One region of the Shewanella sp. MEBiC00475 genome, then DNA from elsewhere that is predicted to be linked to it. Evidence: predicted binding sites of a transcription regulator. Region 1 holds the regulator's gene; each other region holds the start of a gene.
What was found. The regulator sigma-54, encoded in region 1, starts transcription at its own class of promoters, with help from an activator protein. The targets are predictions, from matches to a motif close to GTTGGCACGNNNNTNGNNT.
Positions count from the first base shown of each region.

Region 1 (8,203 bases):
GGAGTCATTTAATCATGTCAGAATCAACCTCGTTTCGCCAAGGATTATACGGTCCCATCAGTAATGATGTGTGGTTACGCGCTCAAAAAATTAAACTATTAATCTGTGACGTCGACGGTGTATTTTCCGATGGCCGTATTTACCTCAGTAATGCTGGCGAAGAACTGAAAGCCTTTCATACTCGCGATGGCTACGGAGTGCGTTCTATCATCACAAGTGGATTTCATGTAGCTGTGATCACTGGGCGTAAATCCAAAATAGTAGAAAACCGCATGACGGCATTAGGTATTACGCATATTTACCAGGGGATTGACAATAAATCCGAACCTTTTGAGCAACTTATGTCTTTGTATAATGTGAGCGCCGACGAAGTCGCTTACATTGGTGATGACATGGTTGATCTTCCCGTGATGAAAGCCGTAGGACTAGCAGTATGTGTCGGTGATGGCCATCCGTTTGTAAAACAACAATGCCATATGACAACGACCCTAAATGGCGGACACGGTGCACTACGTGAACTGACCGACTTATTACTATTAAGCCAAGATAAATTTGCCACTGCTCATGGTATGAGTATATGAATAGAGTCACGCTAGGTATTGTAGTTTTTTTTGGCCTTGCTTTAATACTATACTGGCAAGCACAAATAAAGCGCAGTGAAATGGAGGCCGTGAAAGTTCGCGGAATTGAGCGTCCAGATTTTATTGCAAATAACCTTCAAACCACTGAATTTAATCAACTCGGTTTTGTAGAAAGTCGAGTCAGTGCCGAGCACATGGAACATTATGCTTCTACTGACGTCACTCACTTTACCAAACCTATCTACCTCATTTATCCTGAAAATGGTAAAGCACAGTGGCAATTAAGTGCAGACCGAGGACGATTAAATAAAAATACCAGCAAAGTCATATTAGAAAATAATGTTATTATTGATGCTATTGATATAGAAGAACCCCTACAATCACTGAGCACCCAAGCCATTACTGTGGATTTAACCACTATGATAGGTACCTCGCAGGAGATGGTGTATATCAAAGGAAAAGGGTTTATTATTCAAGGCTTAGGCCTACATGCAGACTTGAATTCGCAAAAATTATCGCTACTCAGCCAGGTAGAAGGGAAATATGAGCCACATTAATCGTCTCCACACTCGCGCCAATGTTATGTTATTAAGTAGCATACTTTGCCTACTGAGTTTGCCTGCCATGGCTAAACAAGGTGATCTTATGCAGGAGTTAAAAATTGCCGCAGTAAGCCAGTCTGCCGACATTAAAAACAATCAAATTGTCTTTAATGGCCCGGTTACCATTGTTCAAGGCTCGATTAATATCAATGCTGATCAGCTGCGGGCATTTACCCCCGAAAACAGCACCAGTAAAAGACTTATCGCCACTGGTTCGCCGGCAACGTTTTCACAAGAATTAGATGACGGCCAAATAGGTACCGCCAGTGCCGACGAAATTACTTATGATCTTGCCAGCACCACGCTCACATTAATAGGCAATGCCAAGCTTGAGCAATCAGGAAGCCAAGTTACTGGTAACAAAATTAAGTACAATATCAATGCACAAGAGTTGATAGCTGAAAGTACAGGTAAGGGACAAGATCGGGTCATCACGATTATTCAACCTGAAAACTTCCAAGATGAAACCGCGCCGAAGCAAAAACTCCCTGAAATCCCTGTTAACAAGCAGAACAAACAATGACCCAAATAACCTTAACCGCTGAAAATTTAGCTAAAAGCTATAAAGCTCGTCAAGTTGTTAAAGATGTTAGTTTAACGGTTAAAACTGGCCAGATAGTGGGTCTTTTAGGCCCTAATGGGGCGGGTAAAACAACCACATTTTATATGGTTGTCGGCTTAGTAAAAAGCGATAAAGGTCGGATCTTAATTGATAATGACGATCTCACCGCCGATCCAATGCATCTTCGAGCCCGTAAAGGTATTGGTTATTTACCGCAAGAAGCCAGCATTTTTCGTAAGCTCACTGTACACGACAATATTATGGCCGTGTTGCAAACTCGCAAAGAGCTCAACAACGACCAACGAATTGAACAACTTGAGCATTTGCTAGAAGAATTCCACATTACCCACATTCGCGATAATCAAGGCATGTCGTTGTCGGGTGGAGAACGTCGTCGCGTTGAGATTGCACGCGCATTAGCTGCTAATCCAAAATTTATTTTACTCGATGAACCCTTTGCTGGTGTTGATCCTATTTCAGTTATTGATATTAAAAAAATTATCCAACAACTGAAAAGTCGCGGTTTAGGGGTATTAATTACCGACCATAATGTTCGTGAAACGTTAGATGTTTGCGAGCGGGCCTATATTGTTAGCCAAGGTAATTTAATTGCTGAAGGTACACCTGATGAAGTATTGAGCAATCAACAAGTTCGAGCTGTGTACTTAGGTGAACAATTCAAGCTATAGTTAAGTTACGGGTCTTTTAAACTATCTAACTCGTTTTGTTGAACGTTAACTAAATAACGTTAAATGTCATTGATGTATGTAACAATCAATACAGTATTTTAGATTGTCATTTTTATGGAAATCATCTAGGGATAAGCGGTAAATGAAAGCGTCACTCCAACTCAAAATGGGTCAACACTTAACCATGACCCCACAATTGCAGCAGGCTATTCGCTTACTGCAATTATCGTCATTGGAGCTACAGCAAGAAATCCAACAAGCATTGGATTCAAACCCATTGCTTGAAATAGAAGATGAGTTTTCAGAAGCAAAAAACTCCGCAAAAGAAAATCGAGACCAAGCTGATACCGACTTTAGTGACAACAGCAGCGTTAATAAAGAAAAAGACACCTCTACAGTTGACACTGCAGAGTCTATAACCAAAGAAACCATGGATGATCTAGCCATGGATACGACATGGGACGAAGTGTATACCGCCTCCCCAATGTCAGGTTCAGGCAGTGCGAGCATGCGCGACGATGACATGCCATTCCAAGGTGAAACCACCGAAGGTCTGTATGAGCATTTAGAATGGCAAAAAAATCTTACTCCCTTTTCTGAGACCGATTTAGCAATTGCCACCGCTATCATTGATGCTGTTGATGAACAAGGTTATTTAACCCAAAGTACCGAAGATATTCTCGAAGCAATGGGCGATGAAACCGTTGAACTAGATGAAGTTGAAGCCGTATTAAAGCGCATTCAACACTTTGATCCTGTTGGTGTAGCGGCTAGAGATTTAAGCGAGTGCTTATTCATCCAATTAGCGCAATATGCCAACACAACCCCCCATATTGATAATGCTCGTCTGCTGATTAAAGACTATTTAGATTTAATTGCCGGGCGTGATTTTAGATTGTTAATGCGTAAAACAAAGCTAAAAGAAAACGAGTTGCGTGACGCTATCACCCTAATCCAGTCACTTAATCCTCGTCCAGGTTTATTAATTACTGCCGTAGATGACGAATACGTCATACCCGATGTTACGGTACTAAAGAAAAATGGCCGATGGGTTGTAGAGTTAAATCCTGACAACATGCCAAAAATTGGCGTTAATCAACAATACGCCGCCATGGCGCGAAGCAGTAAAAATCCGTCGGATAGTCAATTTATTCGAGGCCACTTGCAAGAAGCTAAATGGTTTATTAAAAGTATTGAAAGCCGTAACGACACATTACTCAAAGTGGCCAATTGCATTGTACAATTTCAACAAGGTTTCTTTGAATATGGCGAAGAAGCCATGAAACCAATGGTATTAAATGATATCGCTGAAGCTGTAGAAATGCATGAATCAACCATTTCACGGGTGACTACCCAAAAATACATGCACACCCCACGAGGACTGTTTGAACTAAAATACTTCTTCTCTAGCCATGTCAGCACTGACGATGGCGGTGAATGTTCATCTACTGCAATTCGTGCTTTTATCAAAAAATTAGTTGCTGCAGAAAACCAGCAAAAACCGCTGAGTGACAGTAAAATGGCCCAACTTCTGGCTGAACAGGGCATAAACGTTGCTCGTCGTACCATTGCAAAATATCGTGAAGCAATGATGATTCCACCGTCTAACCAACGTAAGAGTTTATAACCTACAAGGCAACGGAATATATTCATGATAAATTTTCAAAGCTTGAACGACACTCCGATCAGAGCCATAATGCAAACGTTGCGCTCAATGTATAAAAGTTACAACAAAGATCAAAAGCCAGTAAAATCACAGATGGCATAGTGATGTTTGCCATGTCAGAATGTACTGATATGTATACTGCAATAGACGCCCTGATCGATAAGCTCAACCGTCAGGTAATTAAACACCAACAGAAGTATACACAACACTAACGATGGAACTTTGTACCATTCTGCGACCGGAGTGCACTACCTGTGCCACCCCGGGCAGTAAGAAAAAAGTACTGGAACTCATCAGCAACTTAGTCGCTGCCCAGTACCCACCCCTATCTTCGCAAGAGGTTTTTGAAAGCCTTTTAGCGAGAGAGAAAGTGGGTAGCACAGGTATAGGAAATGGCATCGCGATACCTCATGGTCGATTGACGTCTATCGATCAGCCCATTGCCATATTTATTAAGTGTGAAGAACCCATTGCCTTTGATGCAATCGATAACCAACCAGTTGATCTGTTATTTGCTTTATTAGTGCCGGCAGATCAGTGCCAAGAACACTTAAGCACGTTATCGAACATGGCCCAAAAACTAAGTGACAAGCAAATATTGAAACAGCTTCGTAAAACTCACGACTCAACAGAACTTTATCAGGTTATCACTGCATGAAACTTGTCATAGTATCAGGACGTTCAGGCTCAGGAAAATCAGTAGCCTTAAGAGTATTGGAAGACCTAGGATATTATTGTGTTGATAATTTGCCTTTAGCTCTTATTGGCACATTATTAGCCCAGCTCAAAGGTAGTAATGATTTAGTGGCAATCAGTGTTGATGTACGCAACATTGATGAACAAAGTAAAGTGCTTCAAAATCAATTAGCCCTGCTTGAGCACGACACTGAAATTATCAGCTTCTTTTTAAACTCCAATGATAAAGTTCTACTCAAACGCTATAGTGAAACTCGTCGATTACATCCGCTATCTAAAAATCATATTTCACTGCAAGAAGCGATCAAACTAGAAGGACGCTTACTTGAACCAATCGCAAAAATTGTTGACCATTATATTGATACATCAGCACTGAATATTTACGAATTAAGTGACCAGGTTAGGCAAATATTACTAGGCAGTGTTGATAAAGAGTTAGTGATTAACTTTGAATCTTTTGGCTTTAAACACGGAATGCCGACAGAAGCGGACTTTATGTTTGATGTACGCTTTTTGCCCAACCCACACTGGGAAATAGAGCTGCGTCCATTTACTGGTTTAGACGAACCTGTACAAGAGTTTTTAGGGCGCCAGCCATTAGTTAATAAGTTTATCTGGCAAATTGAAAACCTATTCGAAACTTGGATGCCTCACTTAGAACGTAACAATCGCAGCTACCTTACTATCGCCATTGGCTGTACTGGTGGTCAACATCGCTCAGTGTATATTGTCGATCAATTGGCAAAACGATTTAGACAAGGCAGTAAACATACAGTGAATGTTCGCCACAGAGAATTAGATTTAAATGGCAGTAACAGCTAAGTGAACATAGGATCGAATCAATGATCAAACTTGAACGCCAAGTTAGTATTTCAAACAAATTAGGTTTACACGCCCGCGCAGCGACAAAGTTAGCCATTCTAGTAGCTGATTTTGATGCCAATATAACCTTAATTCAAGATGAAAAAAGTGCCAGTGCAGCAAGTGTCCTAGGGTTGTTAATGCTCGAAAGTGGAATTGGAAAAATGATCACAGTGACAGCTGAAGGACCAGATGCAGAAGCGGCCCTAAGCGCAGTGTGCGATCTCATTAATGCCAAATTTGATGAATGTTGCTAAATTTGTACGCTTAGAAGCTCGGCAATAGAGAGTCGCAAAATGTAAGATTAGCGCTAAATATGTCAGTAACACTAGCTTCTATTCTATAATGCTCACAAACCATATGCCTATATTAGATGTTGCGCCCTGAACTCCTCAGCCTCATACTAACGCAGTAGCCACAACAATATTATTTACATATTCACCTCACAAGAATAGCCTTTATGTTTACCTCAGGTAGTCAATACCATCACATTAAGTATTGTTTTACTCTGTGAATGTTTAGCGCTTAAGATGACGAAAATATACCCGTTTTAGTAACCTCCGGTGTTGCTTGATATCCGGAAAGCACACCTCTATTGTTTAATTAAATAATACGGCGATATAGAAACCCGCCCAACAGAAACCTTCAGGCATTCCATTTTTCGTTGCATAGGTTTCAACTTTGTAACTAATAAACTTGAGCCAGAAAAATCAGAGAAATAAATGATTGCTGTGTGATGAATAGGAAGTAGATATATGGGTAAAGAGTACCTAGACAATGAAATTACCGAACAACGCCTCAATCAACTTGCCCAAGCACTCGACAGCGGTATGTTTGTCCACGCTCGCAACATGTTACATACCATGTCGCCTAATGATGTCGCCCTTATTCTTGAATCATCTCCGCCAAAAAATAGACAAGTGCTATGGCAATTAATTGACCAGCAACATACAGGCGAAATTCTTGACGAATTAGGTGAAGAGCTAAAAGATTCACTTATTAGCAACATGACTCCAGAAAAGCTTGCTCAAGCCACAATCGGCATGGACACCGACGATCTCGCCTATATTCTTCGTAGCTTACCTGACACGGTTTACAAAAAAGTACTCAAGTCGATGAAAAGCCAAGACCGAGATCGAGTTGAACAAGCACTGCGTTACCCTGAAGATACCGCTGGCAGTATCATGAATACCGATACAGTCACGTTACGACCAGATGTCAATATCGAAGTGGTATTACGCTATTTACGTCAACGAGGAAATCTCCCCGACTCTACCGATACTTTATATGTGGTCGACCGCCAAGATCATGTATTAGGCGGAGTAAGGTTGGTCGATTTATTAACATGTAACCCCAGTGTAACTGTCCGCAGTATTATGGACACCGAACTAGAAAGCATTCCCGTTGAAATGTCTGATAAAGACGTAGCGCAGAAATTTGAACGACTCGATTGGATATCTGCTCCTGTGGTCGACAAACAAGCAAAATTGCTTGGACGGATCACTATCGATGACATTATTGATGTAATCCGTGAAGATGCCGAACATTCAATGATGGGCATGGCGGGGATGGATGATGATGAAGATACCTTTGGCCCAGTGCTTAAAAGTACCCTGAGACGCTCTCTATGGTTAATGATTAACTTATTCGCTGCACTGCTTGCCTCATCAGTTAGCAACATGTTTGAAGGTACCTTAGAGCAATTTGCCACCATTGCGATTTTAATGACCATAGTACCAAGTATGGGTGGGGTTGCCGGTAATCAAACCTTAGCACTGGTGATCCGTGGTATTGCACTGGGACATATTGGTCAAAGTAACTCCCGTTGGTTGATAGGTAAAGAATTAAGTATTGGATTATTAAACGGCTTAATGTGGTCTATATTGGTATTTATTGCGGTATGGTTGTGGAAAGATGACATAGTGTTAGGCGGGTTAATCGGCAGTGCAATGCTGATTAATATGACGGTAGCCGGCTTTGCTGGTGCCACGATCCCAATAATGTTGAAAAAGTTAAACATCGATCCTGCACTGGCGGGTGGCATGGTACTCACCACGGTGACAGATGTAGTTGGCTTATTTGCATTTTTAGGTCTAGCCACACTGTTTTTAATACACTAGAGCTTATAGTCCAATATATGAAATGCTCTGTCGCGGTATTTCAGACTTCAATCGCTGCTATTGAAGTCTGAATCAAGCTCAATTAGAGGTAAGAGATAGGATAAATAAATACAAAACCTTGAAAGTAAGCAGGGTAAAGATTGTCATTTATTTTGCTAACAATGCTACTTCAGCGATTAAAAGCCGCATTAATAACGAGACTATTGTCAGCCGATACTAGGATCTGTTGATCTTAGCCGGTTATATTTTGTTCGAGATAAAAGTGTTTTAGTCGAGGCTAGTGCATTGCACCCTAGTAATTTAAGCACCACTCGCTTAACAAATACTCGCTCAACAAAGAGTAAAACACTTTTAGTTGAGGCTATCGGGCAGTATTTTCTGACTATTTCGACAGTGTTATCGACTTTTTATGTAGAATAACCACAC
Region 1 covers NZ_CP039928.1:2,820,783-2,828,985, reverse strand. The annotation lists gene FCN25_RS12520 (KpsF/GutQ family sugar-phosphate isomerase) at 1-12, shown strand, start outside; gene kdsC (3-deoxy-manno-octulosonate-8-phosphatase KdsC) at 15-581, shown strand; gene lptC (LPS export ABC transporter periplasmic protein LptC) at 578-1,138, shown strand; gene lptA (lipopolysaccharide transport periplasmic protein LptA) at 1,125-1,706, shown strand; gene lptB (LPS export ABC transporter ATP-binding protein) at 1,703-2,434, shown strand; gene FCN25_RS12495 (RNA polymerase factor sigma-54) at 2,577-4,061, shown strand; partial or broken gene raiA (ribosome-associated translation inhibitor RaiA) at 4,058-4,312, shown strand; gene ptsN (PTS IIA-like nitrogen regulatory protein PtsN) at 4,315-4,758, shown strand; gene rapZ (RNase adapter RapZ) at 4,755-5,618, shown strand; gene FCN25_RS12475 (HPr family phosphocarrier protein) at 5,639-5,914, shown strand; gene mgtE (magnesium transporter) at 6,413-7,777, shown strand.

Region 2 (8,203 bases), 830 kb from region 1:
TGATTGGTCTAATGCCACAGTGGCCAGTACAGTTGCTACAGCTTCGTTAAATGTAACGGGTGGAACGCTTGGTTTTACTGGTGGGGCTGCAGCGACAATAGGCGCATCAAAATTTGCTTCGGTCGACAGTATTGATATTTCTACTGCTGGTGGCTCACAAAACGCAATTGATATCATTGATGCGGCATTGGCTGACATCGATAGCCAACGAGCAGACTTGGGTGCAACGCAAAATCGTATGGATTTCACCATCAGCAATTTAAGTAACATTCAAAATAACGTGTCAGATGCGCGTAGTCGTATTCAGGATGTTGACTTTGCCTCTGAAAGTGCTGAGTTAAGTAAGCAACAAATTTTGTCACAAGCATCATCTTCAATGCTTGCGCAAGCGAATCAGTTGCCACAGGTTGCATTGTCATTACTGTAGCCACTACTATAATCAGCTATTGATAAGTAGCAGCTTGATAGTAACTCACTGAGTGAATCAGTAAATAACGTCAAAATTGAAAAGGAAGATTCACATTGTTGAATCTTCCTTTTTGTTTAATACCTATATAAATAACTAATATATAGAAATTAGATAGACATAGAGCTTAACGGCACTATTTAGTATGCTAATCTTTTGGCAAGCAGGCCAATAGACGATTTGCTGGGTTGGTGATTTACTGAGTTGGTGATTTACTCAATGAGTGTGACTTTGTTGCCTGAGTCGTTTTAGTAAGTAAGACATTAATCGGGATTACATTATTTAGAGAGGATGTTATGGATAATAATTCAATGGGTATAACAGGCTCACCTGTAAATCCCTCTGTAACAAATAGGCCTGAAGCCATTACAAATAAAACCGAAGCTATTTCGGATGCGGTATCAGATACTTTATCAGGCAAGAATGTTGCGGCGCATATAGCGGTAGATAAAAGCGCTTATGTGGCGGAAGTCGATAAAGTGTCGTTGGTTAACGGGGTAGCAGAAACTGAAGTAAACGCTAAAATTGCAGCTGACGCTAATATTGCAACAGATGCTAAAGCAGAGCAGACTGAAACTGAAGCCTTAGAAGAAGTAGTTTCCCAGTTGTCGGAAGTGATGTCATTAATGAATAAAGGGCTGGCATTTTCGGTTGACGAAGATTCAGGCTCGGCTATTGTTAAAGTAATGGATATTAGTTCGGGTGAAATTATACGTCAAATCCCCAGTGATGAGGCGCTAGAGTTGGCGCAAAAATTGCAAGACGTAAAAGGGTTGTTGATGAGAACCGAAGCCTAATAGCTAATGCTTGATGCTAATGCCTGATGGGGCATGGCGAGTTGTTGATAGAATAAGTCGATTGCGTTTTTTTGTGACAACAAATTAAATCGCTTTAAGATTAATTGAGATAAGTTGAGGTAAACATGGGATTAACATCGGTAGGGCTAGGGTCTGGCCTAGACATTAACGGTATTGTATCGGCTTTAGTTAGCTCGGAACAAGCTCCTAAGGTTGCTCAATTTGACACAAAAGAGGGCGCGATTAACTCTGAGATATCAGCGCTAGGGTTTTTAAAAAGTGCCTTATCGGAATTTCAAGACAGCTTAAGCTTTCTCTCTAAAGAAGACTCCTTTGAAAGTCAAAGCGTGAAACTGTCAAAGAGCACCTACTTAAGTTCAACGGTAACGGATGACGCGGTATCAGGCAGTTATAGTGTAGCTGTTGAACAGTTGGCGGTAAATCAAAAAGTCGGTTCTGCGGCTGTGAGTGATGTAACGGCGGCGTTAGGTGAGGGCTCGTTAAACTTTGCTGTGGATGGTGACAGCTTTGACATTGCCGTTAGCGCAGAAGACACCTTACAAACACTGGTAGCAAAAATTAATGGTGCTGATGATAATGTTGGTGTTACGGCAACCATAGTGAACAGTGATGACGGTGCCAAATTAGTCTTAACCTCTAACGAAACCGGTACCGCCAATAATATAACGGTTTCTGCCACCGATGCAGATGCCGGTGCTAGTACTGTGCTAGCCGATACCTTTACCATGACTGAGTTGCAGCCCGCTAAAGATTCGATTGTGTATATCGACGGCCTAAAGCTTACCTCAAGCAGTAATACCGTTGAAGATGCCATTGAAGGCGTGACGCTTAACCTTAAAAGCGCTGATATTGACGAGTTGACCACATTAACCGTTTCCCAGAATACCAGCTCAATTAAAACGGGGATACAAGCCTTTGTTGACGCTTTTAACTCTATGACCGAGTCCATTACAAGTTTAACCAGTTATAATGCTGATACCCAAGTGGCTGGCGTTTTACAGGGTGACTCTTTACCGCGCGGGATACAAAGCCAGTTACGTAATGTGATTTCATCATCATTTTCAACAACGGACGGTAGTTTGTCATTGGCTTCTATCGGTATTACCACCACTCGCAGCGGCACCTTAGAAATTGATGACGATATTTTAACCGCAGCATTAAAAAACAATGTAGACGGTATTAAAGAAATGTTTACCACGGAAGATACCGGTGTTGCAACCAAGTTAGATGGCTATTTAGACTCATATGTTGGCACAGGTTCCATTATTGATAGCCGTGATACCTCCCTTGACAGTAGCTTGGAACGTTTGGCTGATCAGCGTGAAGCGTTTGCCACAAAAATGGCGGCGTTTGAAGCGCGCTTGTATACCCAGTATAACTATATGGATTTAATTGTGGGGCAACTGAGCACTCAGAGTTCCGACTTGCAATCTCGACTCGATTCACTTCCTGGGCTTGTGAGCCAAAATGATTAATTGCATGGTTGATTAACCTGTGAAATTAACCTGTGAAATTAACCTGTGAAATTAACCTGCGCAATTAACCTGTGGATTTAATCTATTTAAAAGATGATGGCGAGTTGAAAATAAATGACAACAACAGCACAAAAAATGTTAATCGATGATTTGGATGCGACCAGCGAACAATGCAGAACAGTATTAGATAGTTTAAAAAGCAAAAATGAGACAGAAGAATTTGATAAGTTGGTATTAGATTTGCAAGAGTTGGTTACTAAGCGTCAAAACTTATTGGATGTTTTGATTGCAGACGATTCGTTTGTGCAAAAAGATTATTTGCAACGCCAATTGGAGCTGACATTAAGCCTTGAGGTGAAAGCAAAGTTAGTCATGAAGAGTTTGCATGCTGAAATACATTTAGGAAAGAAAAACCAACGTCAAGTTAATGTTTATAAAAGTATTGATTCAGATAGGTAGGTATTTATGAGAAGCTCACTACAGTCATATAGAAAAGTTTCGCTAGAAAGCGAAATTGCGGTGGCTTCGCCGCATCGCATTATACAAATGATGTTTGAAGGCGCATTGCAGCGTATTGCACAAGCTAAGTATGCCATTCAGCAGAAACAACCTGCGCAAAAAGGCGAAAATATCGGTAAAGCAATTAGTATTATTGCTGGGCTGAGTGGTAGCCTAAACATGGATGCTGGCTCCGAAATTTCTGCTAATCTAGACTCTCTTTATGAGTATATGTTGAGAAGATTATCAGAGGCCAATGTCGCTAATGATGTGGAAATGCTCGAAGAAGTTTCTGCTTTGCTTAGAACCATTAAAGAAGGTTGGGATACAATTCCACAAGATATGCATGAGTTAACCTCAGAAGCGAGTTAATCGTTACAGTATACTGCATACTGTAATCCAGGTAATAAAAAAGACGCATAGCGTCTTTTTTGCTATTTGGCTTACAGTGATTCTTCTTGTAGATAAACGGGTAGTTGGCTTGCTGTTAAGCTGAATAAAAATAACAAAGCGGTAAGCTTGTAAGCATTCATTAGATTTTTTGAATGAAAAAGCAGCATTTTTAAAAAAAATGTGGCTTGATATCGATAAAATGTAACTGGTACTTGCTTATGATGGCTTGATAATACAGTATTTATGATTGTATCTATTGTTGTGACTGCGTTTTTGCGTTAATTAACAAATTAACAACCCTGTTTAGACATAATGATAGTATATTGTCACAGTAGTCAATTTTTTGGCTACACTGTATTTTGGTGTTGTAGCTTATTGGCTATAACCTTCCCGAGTAAATACCTATAACAAGAGCTTTGGCCTTCTGAATGATGCAAATAGAACAAAGAATTTTAATTGTCGGTACCCCATCAGAGCGTGTGACTCGTTTGTGCTGCATTTTCGAATTTTTAGGCGAAGAATGTGAAATTGTTTCAACCGAGAGCTTATTCACCTTACTCGAGCAATCTCGTTTCCGCGCCCTCATCATGGCGACAGATCACGTTGATGCCGACAGCATTAAAAATATAGCTGTGATAGCGCCTTGGCAACCCATGTTGTTACTGGGTGATACCGATATCAGTTTATCTAGCGTTCTTGGCACCATAGAAGAACCGATAAATTATCCGCAATTAACTGAACTACTTCATTTTTGTCAGGTGTTTGGCCAAGCCAAACGAGACTACACACTCACCAGCGGTAATCAAACCAAGTTGTTCCGTAGTTTAGTGGGCCGCAGTGAAGGTATTGCTAAAGTTCGTCATTTGATTAATCAAGTATCAAGTTCTGATGCCACCGTATTAATACTGGGGCAATCGGGTACGGGTAAAGAAGTTGTCGCGCGCAATATTCATTATTTATCTGAACGTCGCGATGGGCCGTTTATTCCGGTCAATTGTGGTGCTATTCCTGCGGAGTTGCTAGAAAGTGAATTGTTTGGTCATGAAAAGGGCTCTTTCACTGGTGCGATATCTTCACGTAAAGGTCGTTTTGAATTAGCTGAAGGCGGCACATTATTTTTAGATGAAATTGGTGATATGCCGCTGCAAATGCAAGTTAAGTTGCTGCGTGTATTGCAAGAAAAGGTATTTGAGCGTGTTGGTGGCAGTAAAACTATCGCGACAGATGTTCGTATTGTTGCGGCGACGCATCGCGATCTTGAAACCATGATTATTGATAACTTGTTTCGCGAAGATTTATATTATCGACTTAATGTATTCCCAATTGAAATGCCAGGGTTAAGTGAGCGCAGTGAAGATGTGCCGTTATTACTCCATGAATTAGTGAATCGAGTATTTAATGAAGGCCGTGGCAAGGTTCGTTTTACCCAACGGGCTATTGAATCGTTAAAAGAACATTCCTGGTCTGGTAATGTCCGTGAATTGTCTAACTTAGTTGAACGTTTAACCATTTTGTTTCCTGGTGGGCTGGTTGACGTAAATGATTTACCCCAAAAGTATCGCTATATTGACGTGCCTGAATATTGTGTCGAAGTGAATGAAGAACAATTAGAGCGAGATGCGTTAGCGTCGATATTTAGTGATGAAGAACCCGTTAATATTCCGGAAACCCGCTTTCCCAGTGAACTGCCGGCCGAAGGGGTTAATTTAAAAGATTTATTGGCGGAGCTGGAAATTGACATGATCCGTCAAGCTCTTGAGCTGCAAGACAATGTTGTTGCAAGAGCCGCTGAAATGCTGGGTATTCGCCGTACAACATTGGTCGAAAAAATGCGTAAATATGGACTGAGTAAAGAATAGCGTTAAATGACATTACATTGTTAATGAATGAAGTATCGCATAAAAACAAAAACACATCTTCGGGTGTGTTTTTGTTTTTATGGCTGTTGATGCACCAATAAAAAATGTTTTCATTGGCACACTAAATGCATTAGGTTAGTCAAATGTAATTCTTTTGACGGAGTGGCCATGTATTCAGCTCGAGTGTTATCAAATCCGCGTAATGCGGAGGTTGAGTTGCCTATTACAGCATCGTTTACCACCACACCTTATGCATCGACTAAGCCTGTTTCCCGGCCGAATGAAAGTGCCATTCGTCAAAGTATTGCTCACGCTAAAACACCGGTGTTTACGCCGGCTGTGAGTGCTTATTCAAGTAAGGCTGCCAATATGTCGAATCAAATGGCGCATATTCTCCAAGCCATGCCATCTGGGGTAGTGATTATTGATGGCGATGGCGTGGTGACGCTTGCTAACCCCGTTGCTACCGAGCTTTTGGGGCGTCCATTACAAGGTGCCCGCTGGTTTGACATTATTCAACGTGCTTTTGCTCCACAAGATGATGATGGCCATGAAGTGTCATTAAAAAATGGTCGCCGAGTAAAATTGGCCATAACGCCATTGGCACCAGAATCTGGACAGTTGATAGTGATAACCGACCTTACTGAAACCCGTTTGTTACAGAAAAACCTGTCTCATTTACAACGTTTATCCGCATTAGGAAAAATGGTGGCGACATTAGCCCACCAGGTGCGTACCCCATTATCTGCCGCCTTGCTCTATGCTTCTAATCTCGCCAGTCCTAAATTATCAGATTCAGCTCGAACTAAGTTTCAATCTAAGTTAGTTGATCGACTGAATGAATTAGAGCGTCAAGTTAATGACATGTTATTGATGGCCAAAGGGCGTCAAGAGGGAATGGCAGAATCCGTTTCAATGGACGAGATTATTACTCAAGTGATGGCAAGCTGCGAGCCTATTGCAGATAAAAAACACTGCCAGCTTGTTGTTGAAGATACATCCAATTCATTGATGCTTGCCAATGCTAATGCATTGAGCTCTGCGGTGAATAATTTAGTGATGAACAGTATTGAAGCGGGTGCCACAAAAATTAAAGTCAGTGCCAGTGAAACCCCAGAGGGGCTGTTGTTAGATGTCATTGATAATGGCAAAGGGCTTGAACCGTCAATGCAACAGCAAATATTAGAACCCTTTTTTACCACTAAGAGCCAAGGTACCGGTTTAGGCTTAGCCGTTGTTCAGTCGGTAGTACGTAACCATGGCGGGCACATTCAGTTGTCATGTAAGCCTGGTATGGGTTGCCATATTCGTTTGCGCTTCCCGCACATTAAAAAAACAGCAGATCAGGAGGTGATGCATGACTGAAGCCAATATTCTATTAGTTGAGGATGACGCTGATTTACGTGAAGCATTGCTTGATACCTTAATGCTTGCCCATTACGACTGTGTTGATGTCGGTAGTGCCGAAGAGGCTATTTTGGCCTTAAAAGCCAACCATTTTGATATGGTGATTAGCGATGTGCAGATGGAAGGCATTGGTGGACTGGGTTTGTTGGCCTATTTACAGCAACATCAACCTAAACTGCCGGTATTGTTAATGACCGCTTATGCCACGATTGACAGTGCGGTTAGTGCGATGAAATTAGGTGCTGTAGATTATCTTGCTAAACCGTTTGCGCCTGAAGTGTTGTTGAATCAGGTGTCACGTTATTTACCGTTAACGCAAAATCACGATAAACCTGTGGTTGCCGATGACAAAAGTTTAGCCTTGTTGTCGCTGGCTCAGCGGGTAGCCGTGTCAGATGCATCGGTCATGATTATGGGGCCGAGTGGTTCGGGTAAAGAAGTGTTGGCACGGTTTATTCACCAACATAGTCAACGCCATGACCAACCGTTTATTGCGATTAACTGCGCAGCAATACCCGAAAACATGTTAGAAGCCACCTTGTTTGGTTACGAGAAAGGCGCATTTACGGGCGCTTATCAAGCTTGCCCAGGTAAGTTTGAACAAGCCCAAGGTGGCACCATATTGCTTGATGAAATATCCGAGATGGAACTTGGCTTACAAGCTAAATTATTGCGGGTATTGCAAGAACGCGAAGTAGAGCGTTTAGGTGGCCGTAAAACCATTAAACTTGATGTGCGAGTACTGGCTACCTCAAACCGAGATTTAAAAGCCATGGCGACATCTGGTGAGTTTAGAGAAGATTTATACTACCGAATTAATGTGTTTCCGTTAACTTGGCCTGCGCTGCATCAACGCCCTGCAGATATTTTACCGCTGGCGCGACATTTGCTGATTAAGCATGCTAAAGCATTTAATATGACTACAGTACCTAAGCTTGATGATGCTGCCACTAGACGTTTATTAACCCATCGTTGGCCAGGTAATGTACGTGAGTTAGATAATGTTATTCAACGTGCACTGATATTACGGGCTAATGATTATATAGGTGTCAATGATATTATTATTGACTCTGCCGATGTGAAGTTGGTTTCTACAGAGAGTATTGAAAATGATAAGTCTGTTGACGTAGACGGTTTAGGCGATGAATTAAAAGCTCAAGAGCATGTGATTATTTTAGAAACCCTTAATCAATGTCAGGGCAGTCGGAAAATGGTCGCAGAAAAACTGGGGATCAGTGCCCGCACGTTACGTTATAAAATGGCTAAAATGCGTGATATGGGGATCCA
Region 2 covers NZ_CP039928.1:3,654,153-3,662,355, forward strand. The annotation lists gene FCN25_RS16320 (flagellin) at 1-427, shown strand, start outside; gene FCN25_RS16325 (flagellar protein FlaG) at 763-1,263, shown strand; gene fliD (flagellar filament capping protein FliD) at 1,389-2,759, shown strand; gene FCN25_RS16335 (flagella biosynthesis chaperone for FliD, FliT) at 2,874-3,218, shown strand; gene fliS (flagellar export chaperone FliS) at 3,225-3,629, shown strand; gene FCN25_RS16345 (sigma-54 dependent transcriptional regulator) at 4,079-5,509, shown strand; gene FCN25_RS16350 (PAS domain-containing sensor histidine kinase) at 5,678-6,874, shown strand; gene FCN25_RS16355 (sigma-54 dependent transcriptional regulator) at 6,867-8,203, shown strand, end outside.
Region 2: FCN25_RS16350 (PAS domain-containing sensor histidine kinase) is a predicted target of sigma-54. The motif match lies at 5,622-5,640, and genes of this name have one in related genera.

Region 3 (8,203 bases), 1.9 Mb from region 1:
CCAAGAGTCGAACTCGGGACCTACTGATTACAAGTCAGTTGCTCTACCAACTGAGCTATGCCGGCTAAATTATGGTGCCCGAACCCGGAATCGAACCAGGGACACGAGGATTTTCAATCCTCTGCTCTACCGACTGAGCTATTCGGGCAACTAACTAAGCGTTAGTTATCTACTTCAGACTAGGTATTAACTTGGTAATCAATGCCTGTCTCGTCTGGAGTGCGCACATAATATAGTGATGGTTTTTATCGTGCAAGTGGTTTTTCAAATGTTTTTACTCATTCGCTTAGTTAATGCACAAATAGGTACTTTTTTATCGGTTTATGGTGTTTTTAACACCAAAAGCAACTTTTAGTCACTAATTGTAATTTAGTGAAATCATCGAAGTTAGGTAACCGATTGAATAAAATAGCAGAATAGTCACTAGATAGTTGATAATATTGTTTGTTTTTTGCTCGTAGCATCAATGGCTTTCATTATTGCTTGTGGTCTAGAAGTTCTATTTTTGATAATCAATTAGAGTTGTTGTGCTGATTAATGGTGAGGGTAAAGGATTATGCAGAAATTAGCGTACAAAAATGACTGGTAAACCACGTTAGCCTTAAAATATTTACTGTCTAAATTGATTTTGGTTTGGCTTTTGTTAGCGTTTAATTCAGATAAGTAAAGATAGGTGTTAAGTCATTATAACAATGAACGAACAAACCTTAGATAACACCAAGCCGCTTAGTTAAGCGGCTTGGTTTATAAGTTTAGTCATTAATTATATCAATGCATTATTCATCTTCAGCTGGTGGTACATAGCCTTCGATTTGAACATCTTTACCTTCAAATAAAAAGTGAGTCATTTGCTCTTCAAGAAACTTGCGATCATCAACATTCATCATATTGAGTTTTTTTTCATTAATGAGCATGGTTTGTTTCTTTTGCCATAAGCCCCAAGCTTCTTTACTAATATTATCAAAAATACGCTTACCCAATTCTCCTGGGTATAGCTGAAAATCTAAGCCGTCAGCTGATTTGTTAAGATGTAGACACTGAACTGTGCGAGCCATGATGATTCCTTACTAACGTTAATAACTAATGTGTGACGAAAAGTACGGCTAAATTAGCCAAAATACGTTCTGTGGCGGCTGCCAACCCGACTTTCGCTGGTTGTTCTATGTTATACCAGAGAGCTGAGGTTTGTTCCATGATGCCGCTAGTGAGATCTGGAGATAGTTCAACTAACACAGGTTTAATATCAAGATGAAAGTGACTAAATGTATGTCTAAACCCTGCAAGCCCTTGCTCAGACTCTGTTAAATTATGCAGTGTTAAATAATCATCTAATTCTACTTGTTGTTCAAATTGAGGAAAACACCATAATCCTCCCCATATACCTGCTGGTGGACGTTGAATAAGTTGAACTTTTACTGACTCTTCGCTGTTATCGACTAAAACTAACATAAAAGCCGATTTTTCTGGCGTGACTTTTTTAGGTTTTTTGCCGGGATACAGGCTTTGATTCCCTGTTCTCTGAGCCTCGCAATCAATCGCTACAGGGCAATCTGAACAGTTGGGTTTACTGCGGGTGCAAACACTTGAGCCAATATCCATCATCGCTTGGTTAAACTTTTCAATGTTTTTGCTTGGTGTTAACGAATCGGTTAATTGCCACAATTGTTGTTCAACGTTTTTTTGTCCTGGCCAACCTTCAATAGCACCATGTCGGGCTAATACTCGTTTAACATTACCGTCTAAAATAGGGTGGTGTTGCCCCAGTGATAACGATAATACTGCGCCAGCAGTAGATTTACCTATTCCAGATAAGGCGACGACATCATCAAAATGAGTAGGAAACTCGCCGTTAAAGGTATCGCGAATATGTTGGGCTGCTTTGTGTAAGTTGCGTGCTCTGGCGTAATAACCTAAGCCTGTCCACAAATGCAGCACCTCATCTTGATGAGCATTAGCAAGATCGACAACGCTAGGGAAACGAGCCATAAATTTTTCATAGTATGGAATAACCGTCGCAACTTGAGTTTGTTGGAGCATGATCTCCGATACCCAAACACGATATGGTGTTTTATTGATCTGCCAAGGCAGGGATTTACGACCATGTAGGTCATACCAAGCGATAATGCGCTCAGAAAATGGAGTCATATTTTTCATGGTCGCAGTGTATCCATAGCCATTTTATTACACAAGTAACCGCACTACTTTAAATTTATGTTTTGGCTAAATTAGCGTAAACATGTGCAATGAGTTTAGGTATAATGCGCCACTGAACTTTAATAAATGATCTATTACAGATAGCAATTGCGTATTGTGCTGATAAAGCTAGGTATCCTAGCGCTTAGATACATAAATATTTAGATTTAGTACCACAGCACAAGCAAATACGCAGACAATGAGGCAATAATGAGCGACGTTACCACAGCTGAATTTAACGAAGACGGTAAGTACATTCGTAAAATCAGAAGTTTTGTTCTACGCGAAGGTCGATTAACTAAAGGGCAATCTCAGGCTATTGAAGCTTATTGGCCAACAATGGGCCTTGATTACACTCCACAACCGTTGGATTTAGTCCAAGTGTTTGGTCGCGATGCTGATACCGTTTTGGAAATTGGTTTTGGTATGGGCGCATCATTAGTACAAATGGCCCAAGCAGCTCCAGAGCAAAACTTTATTGGCATCGAAGTTCATAAGCCTGGTATTGGTTCGTGTCTTGCGGATGCTGGTGAAGCTAACGTTACTAATCTACGAATATATCATCATGATGCAATGGAAGTGTTAGAACACAGTATTGCTGATGGCTCTCTTGCGCGAGTGCAATTGTTTTTCCCTGATCCATGGCACAAAAAACGTCATCATAAACGCCGGATTGTACAAGTTGAGTTTGTACAACTCATCCGTCGTAAGCTTAAGATCGGTGGCGTGTTTCACATGGCGACTGATTGGGAAAATTACAGTGAGCATATGTTAGACATAATGAATGCTGCAGAAGGTTATAAAAATCAATCTACAACTGGTACAGTTGTCGAACGTCCAGAGCATCGTCCGCTAACAAAGTTTGAAGCTAGAGGCCACCGACTTGGTCATGGCGTATGGGATATCATGTTTGAGCGTATCGCTTAATCACAACTACACTTTCAACAATTGGAGAATACACCATGGCGCAAAATCGCAGCCGTCGTTTACGTAAAAAATTACGAGTAGATGAGTTTCAAGAACTCGGTTTTGAAATAAACTGGACTTTTGATGAGTCAGTTTCTGAGCAAGATATTGATAATTTGGTTGATCAGTTCCTTATTGAAGTCATCGAACCTCGTGACTTAGGTTTCCACGGTGGTGGACATAAGCAATGGGAAGGCATTATTGCGACCCAAACTATTGGTAAATGTACTGAAGAAGATACAGCTGCAGTTAATGCATTCTGGAAAGACAAGCCAGTATCCGACCTAGAAGTCAGCGAGTTGTTTGATATTTGGTGGGGTTAAGCCAAATTGCCTGAGCAATTATTACTTCAACAAGCGGTCGATAAAGTAAGATCGTTATTGGGTAAAGGCAAGGTTGCAGGATATATTCCTGCTCTTGCCTGTGTTGACCCCAATAAAATTGGCATTGCAGTTACCACCATCGACGGAAACACAATTGGTGCTGGCGATTACCTAGAACCCTTTTCTATTCAAAGTATCTCTAAAGTTTTTAGCCTGACTCAGGCACTTAATTTATATACAGAAGATGAAATTTGGAGTCGTGTGGGTAAAGAACCCTCAGGGCATTCATTTAACTCGCTTGTACAGGTTGAATTAGAACGTGGTAAACCTCGTAACCCTTTTATTAATGCTGGCGCGCTGGTCATTGCCGACTTGTTGCAAGCCCGTTTAGGGGCTCCTAAGCATCGTATGCTTGAGGTGGTACGTCAATTGAGCCAGAACGCGACATTATCCTACGATAAAGTGGTGGCTGATTCTGAGTTCCAGTTCAGCGCACGCAATGCATCTATTGCCTATTTAATGAAATCATTTGGTAATTTTGACGGCGACGTTAATACCGTGCTTAAAAGTTACTTTCATTATTGTGCCTTAAGAATGAATTGCGCTGATTTGTCCCGTGCGATGTTCTATTTGGCCAATAGGGGTAAAACGCTGGATGGCGACAGCTTAGTTTCTCCGGTACAAACTAGGCAACTCAATGCATTACTAGCGACATCCGGTTTATATGATGGCGCCGGCGAGTTTGCATATCGAGTCGGTATGCCGGGTAAAAGTGGTGTTGGAGGCGGTATTATTGCCGTTATCCCTGGCGATATGTCTATTTGCGTCTGGTCTCCTGAACTCGATATTAATGGTAATTCATTGGCGGGCACAGCAATGCTAGAACACTTAAGCCAACAGTTAGGCCGTTCAATTTTTTGATTTCAACCCGCTAAATTAATTATTATTGAGATTCGTAAAATAGACTACTTTTTGGTTTGTTTTACGAATACACTTCCGCAATTGTCCATTCATCAGCTTAATAATCAACTTCATATTAACTTTATTTCATATAAATCATAATCTTACCATTGTTGGCATAACTTGTGCTTTATAACTTTCATATCTGACTTACTTAATTATTGATATTCGTATAGCAAAAGGATTTTTATCATGACCAAGCAAAAATTGATTTGTGGTTTAGCATTAACCAGCATGCTGTTTACCGCGGGAACGCTGACCCCAGCCATGGCAAAAATGTCAATTAATGATGAAAAGTGCAATGTTACATTGAACTATGACGTTACCGTTGAACCAACAAACTTACAGATTAGCGATAACGGAACTGAGAAATATCGCGTTGAATTGGGTCAGTTGTATGTCGATGGTAAAAAGGTCACATTAAATGATAAACAACAGTTGTTATTAACTCAGTATTCTGACGAACTGTCTCGCCAATTACCTGACGTAATTGATTTGGTGGCAGATGTGGTTTCTATGGCATCTCAAGCCGTTAATATGGCGTTAACACCCATATTTGGTGATGCTACAGGTAGCCAAATTGATAAGTTAACCAGCGGCATTCAAAAACGCATCGATACTATGGCTTATCAGCAAGGTGATAAATTTTATTTAGGTTCAACAGATTCTTCAATTGAACATGCATTTAATGAAGAGTTTGAGCAAGAGATAGAACAAATGGTGACGAGCTCAATGGGTTCATTAATGATGACATTAGGCAGCCAGATCATGTCTTCTGAAGGAGGTTCATTTGAAGAGAAAATGAATGCGTTTTCAGTAAAAATGGACAATGTCGGTAAAGATATCGAGCAACAACTAGAGTCACAATCACAAGGGCTGGAGCTACGTGCTAATAAGATTTGTGATAATTTTGAAGGATTATTAGTGTTAGAGAACCAAGTGCGTCAAGCCATCCCTGAACTTGCTCCTTACACTTTAGCTAAGCTAGGCGATTTAAAAGAGTAAGTGTATTTGTTGTGTAAAACAGTCCTTCCTGGACACCCACCTTTCCCCAGTGCTTTTTTAAAGACACTGGGGCTTTTTTTTAGACTTAATTTAGCCATTTTGCCGCTATAGCTAGTGTAGCTTTGTTCTGATAAAAAAATTGTCTATCATAAATATAGAACCATATAGGCTTTATTTGTTATACTCATAAAAACTATAACAATATTACTCCCTACTTTAGATGTGGTTATATTTCGGAATAGTCATTTGTTTGCACTAGTTTGTAAGATTGGTTGGTTTTGGTGTTTATTTCGCTTCAATCATCACAATCACTGAATGCTGATATTGATACTGATGTTTAGCAAGGTATAGTTATTAGCAGTGACAAACAGATATCTGAAATTTTTATTAATGTCGTAACCAGCTTAAGGCGACTTTCATGTTAGAACTGTTAGAACCTATCGCAATTTTTACCCATGTTGCTCGTGCCGGAAGTTTTAGTGCTGCTGCCAGACGTCTTGGCATTTCTAAATCTAAAGTGAGTACTCAAGTTGCAGATCTTGAACATAAACTTGGTGTTCAGCTTATTCAACGTACTACTCGGAGTTTAAGTCTTACTGAAGCCGGTAATTTATTGTACTTGCAAGGTGAAGAATTACTTCGAGATGCAGAACAAGCAGTATCGAGTGTTCACAACTTAAATGATGCTACCCGTGGTGTGTTAAAAGTCGGGATCTCGCAATCCTTTGGCACTATGCATATCATTCCCGCTTTACCGGCGTTTATGGCAAGACATCCAGATCTTGAACTACAAGTCAGTTTGCTTGATCACAAAGTCGATGTTGTTAGCGAAGGCTTAGATTTGTTGTTAACCATGTCAGAGCAATTGCCGCTTGGTATGGTGGCAAGACCGTTAATGAAATGCAATTTCTTACTAGTGGCATCGCCGGGTTATATTGCCCAACATGGTAACATTAGCCGCCCAGAGCAATTAGTTGAACACAATTGTTTGGTGTATCAAGGCGAGTGGCATGAGCACAGTATGTGGCAATTTAAGAAGGGTGAAGACTATTGCGAAATTGGTGTTTCAGGTAATTTCCGTGTCGATAATGCACCAGCGTTAAAATCGGCTGCTGTGAGCGGTTTAGGCATTGTATATTTAGCCAGTTATTTACTGGAAGATGAAATTGCCCAAGGGACATTGGTGCCAATGTTGCCCGATTGGCAGTTGACTCATAATCTTCCATTACAAGCCGTGTATCCTCGCCGCAAACATTTGGCTCCCAAAGTCAGTGCGTTTATTGATTTCATTAAAACGCATATTGGTAGCCCACCATATTGGGATGCAAAGTTCGAGCATTTGTATAAGCTTCGTAAGTAAAAGTGGAAACATTGTTCTTATTTTGAGATAAAGCCACAACCTAGGTTGTGGCTTTATTTTTAATTAATTTAAATCAAAGTCTTACCCTGATTGGGTATCGGTTAGGTGTGACGGTATTAATCAAGCAGTTAGTGATTTATATTTGTTAAATAGTTGAAGTTTGTTCTGATATCAATACAATAGTTAGGAGTTGATTCAAAATGATTTGACCATACGTTTGTTTGAGAAATGACCCCTTTTCAGACAAGCGTACAAATCTGCAAGGTAGCAATTTTTGGATCCGAGTTGGCTATGGTTTTCGAACTAAAATAATGCCAACCTTAAAACCATCACCCTAGTTTATTTGGTTTACCCCAGACTTTGTTCTGGGGTTATTTTTTTTGTGGGAGTTGATAACGTAAAACGGCAACCTAAGGTTGCCGTTTTACGTTAATGCAGATGCTAGTTTAGATCGACTGAACTTGTTTAATCCACTTGTTTACTTGTTCTTCAAGAACATCTAATGGCAATGGACCATTTTTAAGGATTATGGTGTGAAACTCGCGAATATCAAACTTGGCTCCTAGTGTCTTCTTAGCCTGTTCACGTAGCTGAAGTATTTTAATCATTCCTACTTTATACGCTGTTGCTTGTGATGGCATAACAATATGACGTTCGACCATTTTTATCGCATCAGACTCAGCGTTTGGAGTATTCTCAACGTAATAAGTGATTGCTTGTTCTCGTGTCCACTTTTTAGCATGTATCCCAGTATCAACAACTAAACGGCATGCGCGCCATAGTTCCATTGATAAACGGCCAAAGTCAGAGTAAGGATCGGCATACATGCCCATTTCCTTAGGGAAATATTCTGAGTAAAGTCCCCAACCTTCAATATACGCAGTATAACCGCCAAATTTACGGAATTTAGGGATGCCTTGTAGCTCTTGCGCAATGGCAATTTGCATGTGATGCCCAGGGATCCCCTCATGGTAAGCCAGCGCTTCCATTTGATACTTTGGCATTGCGTCCATTTTATACAAATTAGCATAATAGGTTCCCGGACGAGAGCCATCTGGTGCTGGTTGGTCGTAAAATGCTTTACCTGCTGACTTTTCTCTAAAAGCTTCTACTTTTCGTACCACTAATGCTGCTTTAGGCTTAATAGTAAACACTTCGTCTAAACGCGACTCCATGGTATCAATCAGCGACTTGGCTTGAGCTAGATATGCCGTTTTCCCTTCAATGGTGTCTGGATAGTAAAACTGTTTGTCATCACGCATGAAGACAAAAAACTCTTGTAAGGTGCCAGTAAAATGTACCTTTTTCATAATGACCCGCATTTCATCATGAATACGGTTAACTTCAGATAGGCCCAGTTTATGGATAGTCTCTGCGGTCATGTCTGTGGTGGTGG
Region 3 covers NZ_CP039928.1:941,258-949,460, reverse strand. The annotation lists tRNA gene FCN25_RS04080 (tRNA-Thr) at 1-65, opposite strand, end outside; tRNA gene FCN25_RS04075 (tRNA-Phe) at 73-148, opposite strand; gene FCN25_RS04070 (oxidative damage protection protein) at 777-1,055, opposite strand; gene mutY (A/G-specific adenine glycosylase) at 1,081-2,154, opposite strand; gene trmB (tRNA (guanosine(46)-N7)-methyltransferase TrmB) at 2,404-3,120, shown strand; gene FCN25_RS04055 (YggL family protein) at 3,156-3,482, shown strand; gene glsB (glutaminase B) at 3,489-4,403, shown strand; gene FCN25_RS04045 (YggN family protein) at 4,635-5,447, shown strand; gene FCN25_RS04040 (LysR family transcriptional regulator) at 5,866-6,807, shown strand; gene FCN25_RS04035 (DUF885 family protein) at 7,254-8,203, opposite strand, start outside.
Region 3: FCN25_RS04045 (YggN family protein) is a predicted target of sigma-54. The motif match lies at 4,555-4,573, and genes of this name have one in related genera.